DNA from 3 places in the Solibacillus sp. FSL K6-1523 genome. Region 3 is predicted to be linked to each of the others. Evidence: riboswitches for the same ligand, from Rfam matches in the RefSeq annotation. Region 3 holds a riboswitch; each other region holds the start of a gene.
What was found. A riboswitch is a leader RNA that binds a small molecule or an ion and turns the genes downstream of it on or off. The one in region 3 is predicted to bind S-adenosylmethionine.
Positions count from the first base shown of each region.

Region 1: it holds a riboswitch for S-adenosylmethionine, as region 3 does, so the genes downstream of both, MHI10_RS19455 (bifunctional homocysteine S-methyltransferase/methylenetetrahydrofolate reductase) here and MHI10_RS01955 (O-acetylhomoserine aminocarboxypropyltransferase/cysteine synthase family protein) in region 3, are expected to answer to the same signal.
Region 2: it holds a riboswitch for S-adenosylmethionine, as region 3 does, so the genes downstream of both, metK (methionine adenosyltransferase) here and MHI10_RS01955 (O-acetylhomoserine aminocarboxypropyltransferase/cysteine synthase family protein) in region 3, are expected to answer to the same signal.

Region 1 covers NZ_JBBOSU010000001.1:4,045,004-4,049,294, reverse strand. The annotation lists gene MHI10_RS19465 (globin-coupled sensor protein) at 1-301, shown strand, start outside; gene hemG (protoporphyrinogen oxidase) at 447-1,832, shown strand; SAM riboswitch class I at 1,944-2,042, shown strand; gene MHI10_RS19455 (bifunctional homocysteine S-methyltransferase/methylenetetrahydrofolate reductase) at 2,146-3,996, shown strand; gene metH (methionine synthase) at 3,989-4,291, shown strand, end outside.
Region 2 covers NZ_JBBOSU010000001.1:3,379,346-3,383,636, reverse strand. The annotation lists gene pckA (phosphoenolpyruvate carboxykinase (ATP)) at 1-1,584, opposite strand, end outside; SAM riboswitch class I at 1,787-1,907, shown strand; gene metK (methionine adenosyltransferase) at 2,269-3,465, shown strand; gene MHI10_RS16250 (GLUG motif-containing protein) at 3,667-4,291, opposite strand, start outside.
Region 3 covers NZ_JBBOSU010000001.1:397,583-401,873, forward strand. The annotation lists gene MHI10_RS01940 (hypothetical protein) at 1-813, shown strand, start outside; gene MHI10_RS01945 (hypothetical protein) at 877-1,290, opposite strand; gene nfsA (oxygen-insensitive NADPH nitroreductase) at 1,503-2,237, opposite strand; SAM riboswitch class I at 2,517-2,632, shown strand; gene MHI10_RS01955 (O-acetylhomoserine aminocarboxypropyltransferase/cysteine synthase family protein) at 2,755-4,059, shown strand.

The sequences.
Region 1 (4,291 bases), 3.6 Mb from region 3:
AGAATCGGCTGTCAATGTAGGAGAACTATTAAAAAATACGAATGATCGCACGATGAAATTGCTTGAATCATTGGAGCAAATTCAGAAAGCTGTTCAAACAGGTGAGGAAAATATGGGAGGCACCGAAGAACAATTCTCACTTATCGTGGAGGCTATGGTGGAAACGAAAGAACAAAATAACCTAGTTGAAAATGAAGTGGAGCAAATGTGTGGCATCATATCGGAGCTTGGTCGAGCATTTGATGAAGTGACATTGTCAGCTGATACATTAGCTGTCATTTCACATGGGCTAGAAAAATAATGTATTTAATAAACCCATGCCATTTTGATTCAATTCAAAATGGTTTTTTCGTGCGATATTTGTAATATACGGTTTGCCTATTTTGAAGGGAAACCGATTATACTAAAGATAAATATAGTTATGTACGGGAATGGGAGCGATTAGGATGAAAACAGTTATCGTTGTAGGTGGCGGCATTACAGGTCTTTGCACGATGCATTATTTGAAAAGACAAATGGCTGAGAAAAAGGTAGCGGCGCGTCTTATTTTAATAGAAAAGAATGCGCATTTAGGTGGGAAAATTCATTCAGAATATGAAGACGGGTTTATTATGGAAACAGGTGCGGACTCTATTGTTGCGCGTCATCCTGGTGTACTGGAACTTGTACGCGAACTGGATTTTGAATCAGAACTTGTATATAACGAGACAGGTATATCCTATATTCATACGAATAATGAGCTTCATGCGATTCCAGCGGGCTCAACATTTGGTATTCCGATGAGTGTGGATTCATTAATGGCAAGTACGCTCATTTCTGAAGAGGGAAAAAAACGTGTGCTACAAGATTTTGAAATACCGAATACGGATTTTACAAAGGACAGTTCAATAGGAGAGTTTTTGGAATTTTTCTTAGGGGAAGAAGTTGTGCATAATCAAATTGCCCCAGTACTATCAGGCGTTTATTCAGGTGATTTGTATCAATTAAGTTTAGCATCGACACTCCCTTATTTAGTCGATTATAAAAATGATCATGGTTCAATCATTAAAGGGTTTGAGGAAAATCGAGAGCAGTTTGAGAAGGCCGCAAATAAGAAGTTCATTTCATTTAAAAATGGATTGTCTGCTGTCATCGATCGACTTGAGGAAATGTTGCCAGAAGTTGAATTTATGAAAAATGCTACAACAGAAAGTATTCGAAAAGTGGGAACGCGCTATGAGGTAATAGCTAACGGAGAAAAAGTGGAAGCGGACGTTGTTGTGCTTGCCGTTCCAAATGACACCGTGCGTAAAGTATTAGCGGATGCACCACTAGATAAAAATTTAAAACAGTTTTCAACGGCATCTGTACTGACGATGTATGTAGGTTTTGATGTGCCGGATGATGTATTGCCAGCGGATGGAACGGGCTTTATTGTTTCGCATCAGAGTGATTTAATGTGCAATGCATCGACTTGGACAAGTAGAAAATGGAAGCATACGTCAGCACAAGGTAACCTACTTGTACGTTTATTTTATAAAAATAGTAATCCGCGCTATGAACAATTAGCTGCAATGTCAGATGATGAGCTTACGAAAGTTGCGTTAGAGGATATTCGAATAAGCCTTGGCATTGAAGCACAACCAAAAATAGTGAATGTGACAAAGTGGATTGATCAAATGCCGCGTTATGATTTAGCGCATAATGAGGCGCTTGGTATTGTAATAGAAGATTTAGAGGCGCGTTATCCGAACGTAATACTTGCAGGTTGCTCGTATTTTGGTGTGGGCATTGGTGCATGTATTCAAAACGGGAAAAAAACCGCACAACAAATAATCAATGCAATTGTGTAAAGTTATGCTTGAATGTGCTAGAAGGTATTGACGTTTTTTTCATATAACGTTATGATTCTTTTAATTATTATTAAAAAATTCATATAATTACTAATAAAAAAATAATATTGTATCTTATCGAGAGAAGTTGAGGGACTGGCCCTATGAAACTTCAGCAACCAACGAATTGTCAGGTGCTAAATCCAGCAGGCAAATGCCAGAAGATGAGAGGGACCTAAACTTACTATGTGTAACGCCTTCTTTTTATATTAGAAAGAAGGCTTTTTTATATCAATAAATGACTGAAAATACTGTGAATAGGGGAGTGGATACAATGGGTTTACTAGAAGATTTAAAAACAAAAGTATTAACAGCTGATGGTGCAATTGGAACGTTATTATATTCTTACGGTTTAGACTATTGTCATGAGGAAATGAATATTGCACGACCAGAAATTATCGAAAAAATACATGGTGAATATGTAGCAGCAGGCGCGGATATTATCCAGACGAATACATATGGTGCGAATGCGATTAAACTTGCTCGTTATGGCTATGAAAATCGCGTGCAAGAATTCAATGAAGCGGCTATTCAAATTGCTAAGCGTGCGGCAGCGCCAGGGGGGCAGTATGTGTTGGCAACAATCGGAGGCATTCGCGGCGTCCGAAAAAATGATGTGACATTAGCAGAAATTTTAGATGCGTTTGAGGAACAAGTGAAAGTACTTCTCGCAGGACAACCGGATGGCTTTTTACTCGAAACGTATTATGATTTTGAGGAATTATCGCATTGTGTTCATTTATTGCGCACATTAACGGACTTACCGATTATTGCACAAGTGACGATGCAAGATCCAGGCGTTTTACAAAATGGCATGTCATTGAATGAAGCGTTATATGATTTGGAAGCGTTAGGCGCGGATATTGTCGGCAGTAACTGTCGCTTAGGGCCGTTCCATACAATTCAAGCATTTGAAGGTATAGCACTTCCGGAAAATGCGTTTTTATCGGCTTCTCCCAATGCTTCTTTATTAGATGTGGAAGATGGGCGTGTTGTTTATGAGTCAGAGGCAGATTATTTTGCGCGAGCTGCGGTTGAATTAGTGGAGCAAGGTGTTCGTTTAATTGGTGGCTGCTGTGGAACGACACCACAGCATATAGCGGCAGTGAAAAGTCGTTTAGCGCATGTTAAGCCGATTACAGAGAAAAAGGTGAAGAAAGAGCAAGGTTGGACAGAGTTTGTGCGTGTACCTGAACCACGTCAGCAAGAGCCTTTACATATAAAGGCGCAGCGCGAACGTTCAGTCATTGTAGAGCTAGATACACCACGTCATTTAGAAATTGATGGATTTGTGGAAGGTGCTAAAAAATTATACAACGCAGGTGCAGATGTCATTATGATGGCGGATAATTCCCTTGCCTCTCCGCGTATAAGCAATATTGCGATGGCGGCTATTTTGAAGCAACACGGTATACGTACATTGCCCCATCTAACTTGTCGTGACCGTAATTTAATCGGCTTGCAATCACATTTAATGGGCTTAGATGCATTAGAGTTGCATGACCTTTTAGTGGTGACAGGTGACCCGACAAAAGTGGGAGACTTCCCTGGGGCAACGAGTGTATATGATGTGTCATCTATGGAGTTAATTTCATTAGTGAAACAATTAAATGAAGGTGTTTCTTTCACAGGGAAAACATTGCGAAAGCAGGCGAATTTCTCCGTAGCAGGTGCGTTCAATCCAAATGTGCGTGTAGTAGAACGTGCGGTTGCGCGTTTAGAGAAAAAAATTGAACACGGGGCGGATTATTTTATTTCGCAGCCCGTTTATACAAAAGAAAAGATTAAAGAAATTTATGAGGCGACAAAGCATTTAGAAACGCCGATATATATTGGCATCATGCCTTTAACTTCATTTAGAAGCGCGAACTTCCTACATCATGAAGTACCAGGCATTAAGCTTTCAGAAGAAGCGTTAGCGCGTATGGAAGCTTGTGGTGAGGACAAGGAGGCTGCAACGAAAGAGGGCATAGCAATTGCCAAAGAACTTTTAGAAACAGCTTGTCAGTATTTTAATGGAATTTATTTAATTACACCATTCTTACGCTACGATATGACGTTAGAGTTAATCGACTATGTGAAAGCGTTCGATCTGAAATATAAAGGAGTCAAAACAAATGCTTAATCATCCAATTCAGGATCAACTACAAAAACGAATATTAATTATAGATGGTGCAATGGGTACAATGCTTCAAAATGAAAATTTGACGTATGAAGATTTCGGTGGTGAAGAATTAGACGGCTGTAACGAAAACCTAATTTTGACGCGCCCAGATGTACTTGAGAAAATCCACCGTGCGTATTTAGAAGCTGGTTCAGATATTATTTGTACAAATACATTTGGTGCGACGCCACTTGTTTTAAATGAATATGACCTGGGACATAAAGCGGTAGAAATTAATAAGCGCGCGGTGGAAATT
Region 2 (4,291 bases), 3.0 Mb from region 3:
AGCTAATGGGCCACCTTTTTTCACGATTGCTTCATCGACATTAGCAAATTTCGTGAAATTGTTTTTGAATAAACCAGCAAGTTCAGCTGCCTTTTTATCATAAGCGGCTTTATCTGCCCATGCATCACGAGGGTTTAATACTTCAGTTGGAACACCTTCAATAGCTACTGGAATGTTTAATCCGAATACTGCGTCTTGAATTGTTTCAACGTCGTTTAATTTGCCTTCGATTGCTGCGCGTACCATTGCACGTGTATAAGAAAGCTTCATACGGCTACCTACACCGTATTCGCCACCAGTCCAACCAGTGTTAACTAAAAATACTTGTGAACCGTGCTCGTCAATTTTCTTACCTAATTGATCTGCATAAACTGTCGCAGGAAGTGGTAAGAATGGAGAACCGAAACATGTTGAGAATACTGGTTCTGGCTCAGTAACGCCGCGCTCTGTACCTGCTAATTTAGAAGTGAAACCACTTAAGAAATGATACATTGCTTGCTCTTTTGTTAATTTAGAAACTGGAGGTAACACACCGAATGCATCCGCAGTTAAAAATACGATTGTTTTAGGGTGACCTGCTACAGATGGTAATACAATATTGTCGATATAATCGATCGGATATGCAACACGTGTGTTTTCAGTTAATGAAACATCATCGTAGTCACATACGCGTGTTTCTGGATCTACTACTACGTTTTCTAAAACTGAACCGAATTTAATTGCATTGTAAATTTCAGGCTCTTTTTCAGCTGAAAGATTGATTGTTTTTGCATAGCAACCACCTTCAATATTGAACACACCATTATCAGACCAACCATGCTCATCATCACCGATTAATTTACGGTCAGCATCCGCAGATAAAGTTGTTTTACCCGTACCAGATAAACCGAAGAATAAAGCGACGTCGCCTTCTTCACCAACGTTTGCAGAGCAGTGCATTGGGAATATTCCTTGTTCAGGTAGTAAGTAGTTCATAATACCAAAGATTGATTTTTTCATTTCGCCAGCGTATTCTGTACCACCGATTAAAATGATTTTCTTTTCAAGTGATGTAATGATAAATGTTTCTGAATCTGTGCCATCAACAGCAGGATCTGCTTTGAAGTTTGGTGCAGATACGATTGTAAAATCTGTAGCATGTGAAGCTAAATCTTCTGCAGTTGGACGGATGAATAATTGATGACAGAAAAGGTTGTGCCAAGCATATTCGTTAATTACTTTAATTGATAATTGAGATGCTTTATCGGCACCTGCAAAACCATTAAATACGAATAATTCATCGCGTTCTTTTAAGTAATTAATAACTTTAATATAAAGATTGTCGAAAACTTCAGATGAAATTGGACGATTCACTTTACCCCAGTCAATTTTTTCTTTAGAGCCATCTTCTTCAACTGTATATTTATCTTTAGGAGAGCGTCCTGTATATTTACCTGTTTCAGCGCGTAATGCACCATCAACTGTTAATGTTGCTTCACCACGTGATGTCGCTTTTTCAACTAATTGTGGTACTGATAATTGATTGTTAATATTTTCCCCGTTTAAAAGTTCTTTCAGCTCGTTAGCAATTTCTACCGAATTCATCGATTAAATACCATCCTTTTTTCATAGTATTCCCTTGTGGAGGGGAGTGGTTTGTTAATTCAAAAATAGTATAACACATTGCCTCCAATTATCTATACTAATTAGAGAAAAATTTTTTTCATATTTAGGAAAGTTTTAAAAATAAGACAAAATTAATTGACGTTAAAACGTTTTTAACGTAAGATGTTTAATTGAACGGATACTCTTATCCCGAGCTGGTGGAGGGTCAGGCCCTATGAAACCCGGCAACCTGCAATACGTGTCATAACGTAACGTGTTGGTGCCAACCTGATGCAAGGGGAATTTCCCTTGAACGATAAGAGTGAAAGGTAACGAAACATATTCCCCCTTTCCTCACGCGTGGTAAGCGCAACTATGTGAGTGAAGGGGTTTTTTTATTTTGGTGTTCTTTATAGGGTCAATAAGGGATGAAATAATTCCTGTGAATCGTAAAGAGGCAAAATGTGATTTTACAAATGAATTCTAATTTTAATCATAAATAAATAACCTTTCAAAACCCTCGTGTTAAAGCAGTGAAGCTTGGCGTTTATAATTAGCTTGTTTTTAGCGGAAGTCCCCCATCTTCATAAGTGGGGATGAAAGTAAAAACAAAATTTGAATTATAACCGGACATGGGTAACGAGTACCGTATCAATTTAGCAAAGTGACCTAGGAGGAAATGAAATGAAAAATCGTCGACTGTTTACATCAGAAAGTGTAACAGAAGGGCATCCAGATAAAATTTGCGATCAAATTTCAGATGCCATTTTAGATGCTATTTTAGCAGAAGATCCGAATGCACGTGTAGCTTGTGAAACTACGGTAACAACAGGCTTAGTATTAGTTTCTGGAGAAATTACAACGTCAACATATGTAGATATGAAGGGAATTATCCGTGATACAGTAGCAGGTATCGGTTATACGCGCGGTAAATACGGCTTTGACGCAGAAAACTTGGCGGTTCTTGTAGCTGTTGGTGAACAATCACCTGACATCGCGCAAGGTGTTGACCAAGCATTAGAAGCACGTGAAGGCTCGATGACAGATGAAGAGTTAGAAGCAATTGGCGCGGGTGACCAAGGTTTAATGTTTGGTTATGCATGTAACGAAACACCAGAGCTTATGCCGTTACCAATTTCATTAGCACATAAATTAGCACGTCGTTTAGCAGAAGTTCGTAAATCAGGCGAGCTTGCGTATTTACGTCCAGATGGTAAAACACAAGTAACGATTGAGTATGATGAAAACGATCAACCAGTGCGTGTTGATACAATTGTTATTTCAACACAACATGATGAAGAAGCAACATTAGAGCAAATTCAAGCAGATATGAAAGCATATGTGATTCAACCAATCGTACCGGCTGAATTATTAGATGAAGCGACGAAATACTTCATCAACCCAACAGGTCGTTTCGTTATTGGTGGACCTAAAGGTGATGCAGGTTTAACAGGTCGTAAAATTATCGTTGATACGTACGGCGGTTATGCACGTCACGGTGGTGGAGCATTCTCTGGTAAGGATGCAACAAAAGTTGACCGTTCAGCAGCATATGCAGCACGTTACGTTGCAAAAAATATTGTAGCAGCAGGACTTGCGGATCGTGCAGAAGTACAACTGGCATACGCAATTGGCGTTGCACAACCTGTATCAATTGCTGTCGATACATTCGGTACAGGAAAAGTGGAAGAAAGCCAAATGGTGGAGTGGGTACGTGAATTATTCGACCTACGCCCAGCAGGCATTATTAAAATGCTTGATCTACGTCGTCCAATTTATAAACAAACAGCAGCATACGGTCACTTCGGTCGTACAGATCTAGATGTTTCTTGGGAAAAGACAGATAAAGCAGCAGCATTACAGGAAAAAGCAGGTTTATAATTAAGATAGAATGTTAATCGTAAAATAGCTAAAGTTTGAAAGTGCCGAAACGCTGATGTAATCATTGTTTTGGCACTTTTTTACTTTTCGGCAAAATATTAAATGCATGTATTTTGGGCACAAAAAAGAAATGAGCCATTGTTGCACTCATTTCTTTCTGTACCTTCGTATCTGATCACATACATCCGCGTGATTTCTGTTCTATTGCATCTTCAACTTTGGATAATCCGTAATCGTACCAAAATCCCAAATATCAGTATCCCAACCAATGTAGATTGTTACTTCTGTTCCTTCTTTCATTTCGACAGTTGTGTGGGGGGTTCCTTTTCCAGTATCATCTGATTGTCCTGTTGTATCACTGTCGTAATAGCTGCTAGTTATGCTTCCACCAAAATAAACCAGCCCGACCAAGCCGCCTACATTATTACCAGTTCCCTCTACACTGCCTGTCGCGTAGCTATTTTTTATGCTTCCATAACCACGAACCAATCCGACCAATCCGCCTACATCGGAATTTCCCTTCACACTGCCAGTCGCGTAGCTATTTTCTATGCTTACATCACCATATCCGACCAATCCGCCTACATCGGAATTTCCCTTCACACTACCTGTCGCGTAGCTATTTTTTATGCTTCCATCACTAATTCCGACCAATCCGCCTACATCATTACGAGTTCCCTCTACACTTCCAGTTGCGTAGCTATTTTCTATGCTTCCAATGCTCCCCCCGGCCAATCCGCCTACTTGCCACTCTCCAATCACACTGCCAGTCGCGTAGCTATTTTCTATGCTTCCATCACTAATTCCGACCAATCCGCCTACTTGC
Region 3 (4,291 bases):
AAGCTTGCGTTAGCGGATGTACCAGACTATATCGATGGGGCGGTGTCTCCGGAAACAGTGAGCTTGCAAAATAGTTATTACGGGAACTATGTACACGGATATTGGAATAGTGTTGTCGGAAAGAAAGATGTTAAGCTACCGAGTGATGAAGGAACGGAAGCAAATGTTAGCCCGATTTTCATGGAAGATGGCGAAATGTATTATTTCACCGATTTCACAAGTCCAAAAGAGGGTATTGATTCCATGCTTGGTTATTCGTTGACGCATGCTCGTACAGGCGCGGCAACATATTATACGGGCAATTTAGAAGAATCATACATGGATTCGCAAGGGGCACTGCAAATTATTGAAAAGGAATTTATCGAGAAGAAATGGGAAGGCGAAATGCCAATTCTTTATAACTTCTATGGCGAGGCGAGCTGGTTAACCGGTGTACTTGATGCAAATGGTTTCCTACAAAATTATTTCATCGTTTCCGCAGCGAACCCTGAAGTTAAAGCCTTTGCTTCCACACCAAAAGAGGCATTAAGACTATATAAAACGGCTTTAAATAGTGGCAGTAGTATAGTGGATGGCACATCTAAAGCGGAAGAAGCTACCGTAACAGGTGAGGTTGTTCGTGTGTATAAAGAGCGTGTCGGTAATTTTACACTCGTTTCATTCTTAATGAATTCGGGTGAAAACTTTATCGTAAGTTCAGAAATCGTACCACTTGCGATTTATTTACAAGAGGGTGACCGCATCGTTATGACGTATGCAAAAACTGGCGAACAGTTCCAACCTGTAAAAAACATTATTATCGAAGGTTTGTAAAAGAATATAAAAAGGGAAAGGGCAGAGATGTTGATACAGCGTCTCTGCCTTTTCTTATATATATTAGTAATTTTGAATATAGTGAAGCATTTTTTGTTCACGCAGTTGAAGTTGTTGTTCTGTATATAGCATGACATCCGCGAACTTTTGCCATTGCAAGTTTAACAGTTCTCGCTCGGTTGAAAAATGATCAGTAGGCTCATTTTTGAAAATATAGTCTAAATGGAAAATTTGCATGAGTACCACTTCAGGATTTTCAAAGTTGCTCACAAATTTAAGTTGCCAAATGGATGTATGGGCAATGTATTGGTTGGCAAATGCAGTGACAGCTTCATATTTTGAGTGTTCTATTTGATCTGTAATTTGATGATGGATTTTAGTTAATGCAACATTAATATCAGAAATGATTAGTGAATACTTCCGAGCAGATTTCAAATGTTGACGCTCTAATGATTTCGCAATGAATGGAGTCGACATTTCCTCTACCTCCTAATAACATGAGTCACTTTATAATAGCAAAAAATAGCATAAAAAACCTCAGTCGTAATGAGTAATATGAATTGCTAAAATATCTAATCATAATAAAAGAGTGAATGCAAAGTACTGATTCTATTAGTTAAAAAGGCATGCTACTAAGCTTAAAAAAACACCATGTTAACAGAGTGTTAAAATGGTGTGGGGTGATGCGATTATTTCCACGTAAAGCCTTTTGTTGCAAGGAAATCTTTCATGAATGGGCGTTTTTGATCAACTAAATAATCCGCCATTTGCTTCGTCCAAGTCGCCATCTTTTGATTGGAAGAACGACTTGCATAGTAAGATTCCATCATGGCATCATAGTCAGCTAATAATGTTTCGTATTGATCTACATCATAGCTATTTTCGTGTAATACCGCTGCTACTGGTAGACGAGGTTTTGTTTCATTGCGCTTTGTCGGCGTACCAATCGTCATCGCAAATAACGGGAATACATGATCTGGTAAATTAAATAGCTCGCTAATTTCAGCAGGATTGTTACGCGCTCCACCAATATAGCAAATACCGTAGCCCATCGCTTCAGCTGCAATGACAAAGTTTTGTGCGAATAATGAAACGTCCGCTACACCAACAAGTAAGTTTTCTGCTGAATCCGTTACAATATCAACACCGTGTTTTTGACCGGCAACTTGTAGACGCTTGAAATCCACGCAAAATAAGAAGGAAGCTCCCGCTGTTTTGAACTGGAAATCATTTTTGGATAACTCACCTAGTTTTGCCTTTTTCTCCTCATCCGTGACCCAAATAACACTATACGCTTGTACGAAATGTGAGCTAGCCGCCATTTGTGCAGTTTCGATTAAATCAACAATTGTCTCTTTTGAAATTTGTTCACCTGAATATTTTCGAACCGATGTGTGACTACGTAAAAGTTCTCTTGTTTGCATGTGAAATTCTCCCCCTATGTAAAAATAAAAGTTAAGGAACGTTCCTTTAAGTTTATTTTATATATATTTAACTAAAGAATCCAACTTTTAAAATCTTTCCGAAAAAGGTGGAGTAGATTTCCAATCCGATCCGGCCGCTTTTCGCGGGCACGACTCCAACTAACTTGTTTCGAGAGGTATCTTAAAATATATGAAAATCAGAAAATTTTAAATTAACTGTTGACGGAATGGTAGGATCTGTTTTATACTGTGAAACAACGATGGAACATGAATCACATACTCTTATCAAGAGCGGCGGAGGGAATAGGCCCTGTGATGCCCGGCAACCAGTGAGTGACGAACTGACTAAGGTGCTACTTCCTACAAAATGCAATGTGCATTTTGAAAGATAAGAGGAGGCAAACTTGCTCATTTGCAAACCCTCTTCTTAGCTGAAGAGGGTTTTTTTTCATTCAAAAAAACTCCTCCTCTATAACACCGACTTTACCATCGAAAACTATTTTGGAGGTTATTATTCATGACAAATTTACGACCAGAAACATTATTATTACACGGTGGACAAAAGCCAGATCCTGTAACGGGTGCGATTGCTGTACCAATTTATCGTTCAACGGCTTATGCATTTAAAGACACTGCTCATGCGCAGCGATTATTTGCATTAGAAGAAGCGGGCAATATTTATTCGCGTATTATGAACCCTACTGTAGGTGCTTTTGAAGAACGTGTTGCGTTATTGGAAGGGGGATCAGCGGCAGTAGCACTTTCATCTGGTGCAGCAGCAATTGCCTTTTCAATTTTAAACTTAGCAGGCGCTGGAGACGAGATTGTTGCAGCAGGATCGCTTTACGGTGGTACGTATAATTTATTTGCCACAACATTACCACGCTACGGTATTACGGTGAAATTTGTGGATGAAACAGACCCAGAAAACTTCCGCAGTGCAATTACAGATAAAACAAAGGCTGTATTTGCAGAAATTATCGGGAACCCAAGCTTAAATGTGTTAGATATTGAAGCAGTTGCGACAATTGCACATGAAAACGGATTACCATTATTAATCGATAGCACATTTGCTTCGCCATATGGTGGGAACCCAATTGAATTTGGCGCGGATGTTGTCATTCACTCGGCTACGAAATGGATTGGCGGTCACGGTACGACAATTGGTGGTATTGTCGTGGATGCAGGGAAATTTGATTGGACACAAGGACGTCATCCAGGATTTACAGAGCCAGATACGTCATATCACGGACTTCGTTACGGAATTGATACAGCAGGGGCTGCATTTGCCACAAAGCTACGTGTTCAACTGTTACGTGATTTCGGTCCAACATTATCAGCAGACGCAGCATTTAACTTTTTACAAGGGCTAGAAACGCTTCATTTGCGTATCGTACGCCATAATGAAAATGCATTAAAAGTAGCGGAATATTTACGTAACCACCCATTCGTGGACTATGTAAACTATAACGGCTTTGAAGATTTCCCTTCACATGAATTAGCGAAGAAGTATTTGAAAAATGGGTTTGGCTCGATTTTAACATTTGGCATTAAAGGTGGACGTGAAGCAGGTCGTCAAGTCATTGATAACGTGGAATTATTCTCACACGTAGCAAACGTAGGGGACGCACGTTCATTAATTATCCACCCAGCATCGACAACACACCAACAATTATCAGCGGAAGAATTAAAAGTGGCTGGTGTATCCGAGGAGCTCATTCGCTTATCGATCGGTTTAGAAGCAGCGGAAGATATTATTGCAGATTTAGAACAAGCTTTAGCAAAAGTTGCGTCTACTTTAGAAGTAGAAACTCAAGCTTAACTTGATTCATCAGGGGGTTAAACCCCTGATGAATCAAGTTAGCCTCTGGCGGATGTCACAGATTTTTAAAAGGAATTTTTTCGAGCAAAGCAAGCTCGAAAAAATCTGGACACAATTACGCCGAGGCGTAATTGATTATAGTAGAAGAAACTTGTCCGCCTTTCATCATTTCGTTAGGGGCAAGTTGCTGAAATTAAAACCAAGTAACTCTATAAGTATTATTGACAAAGTT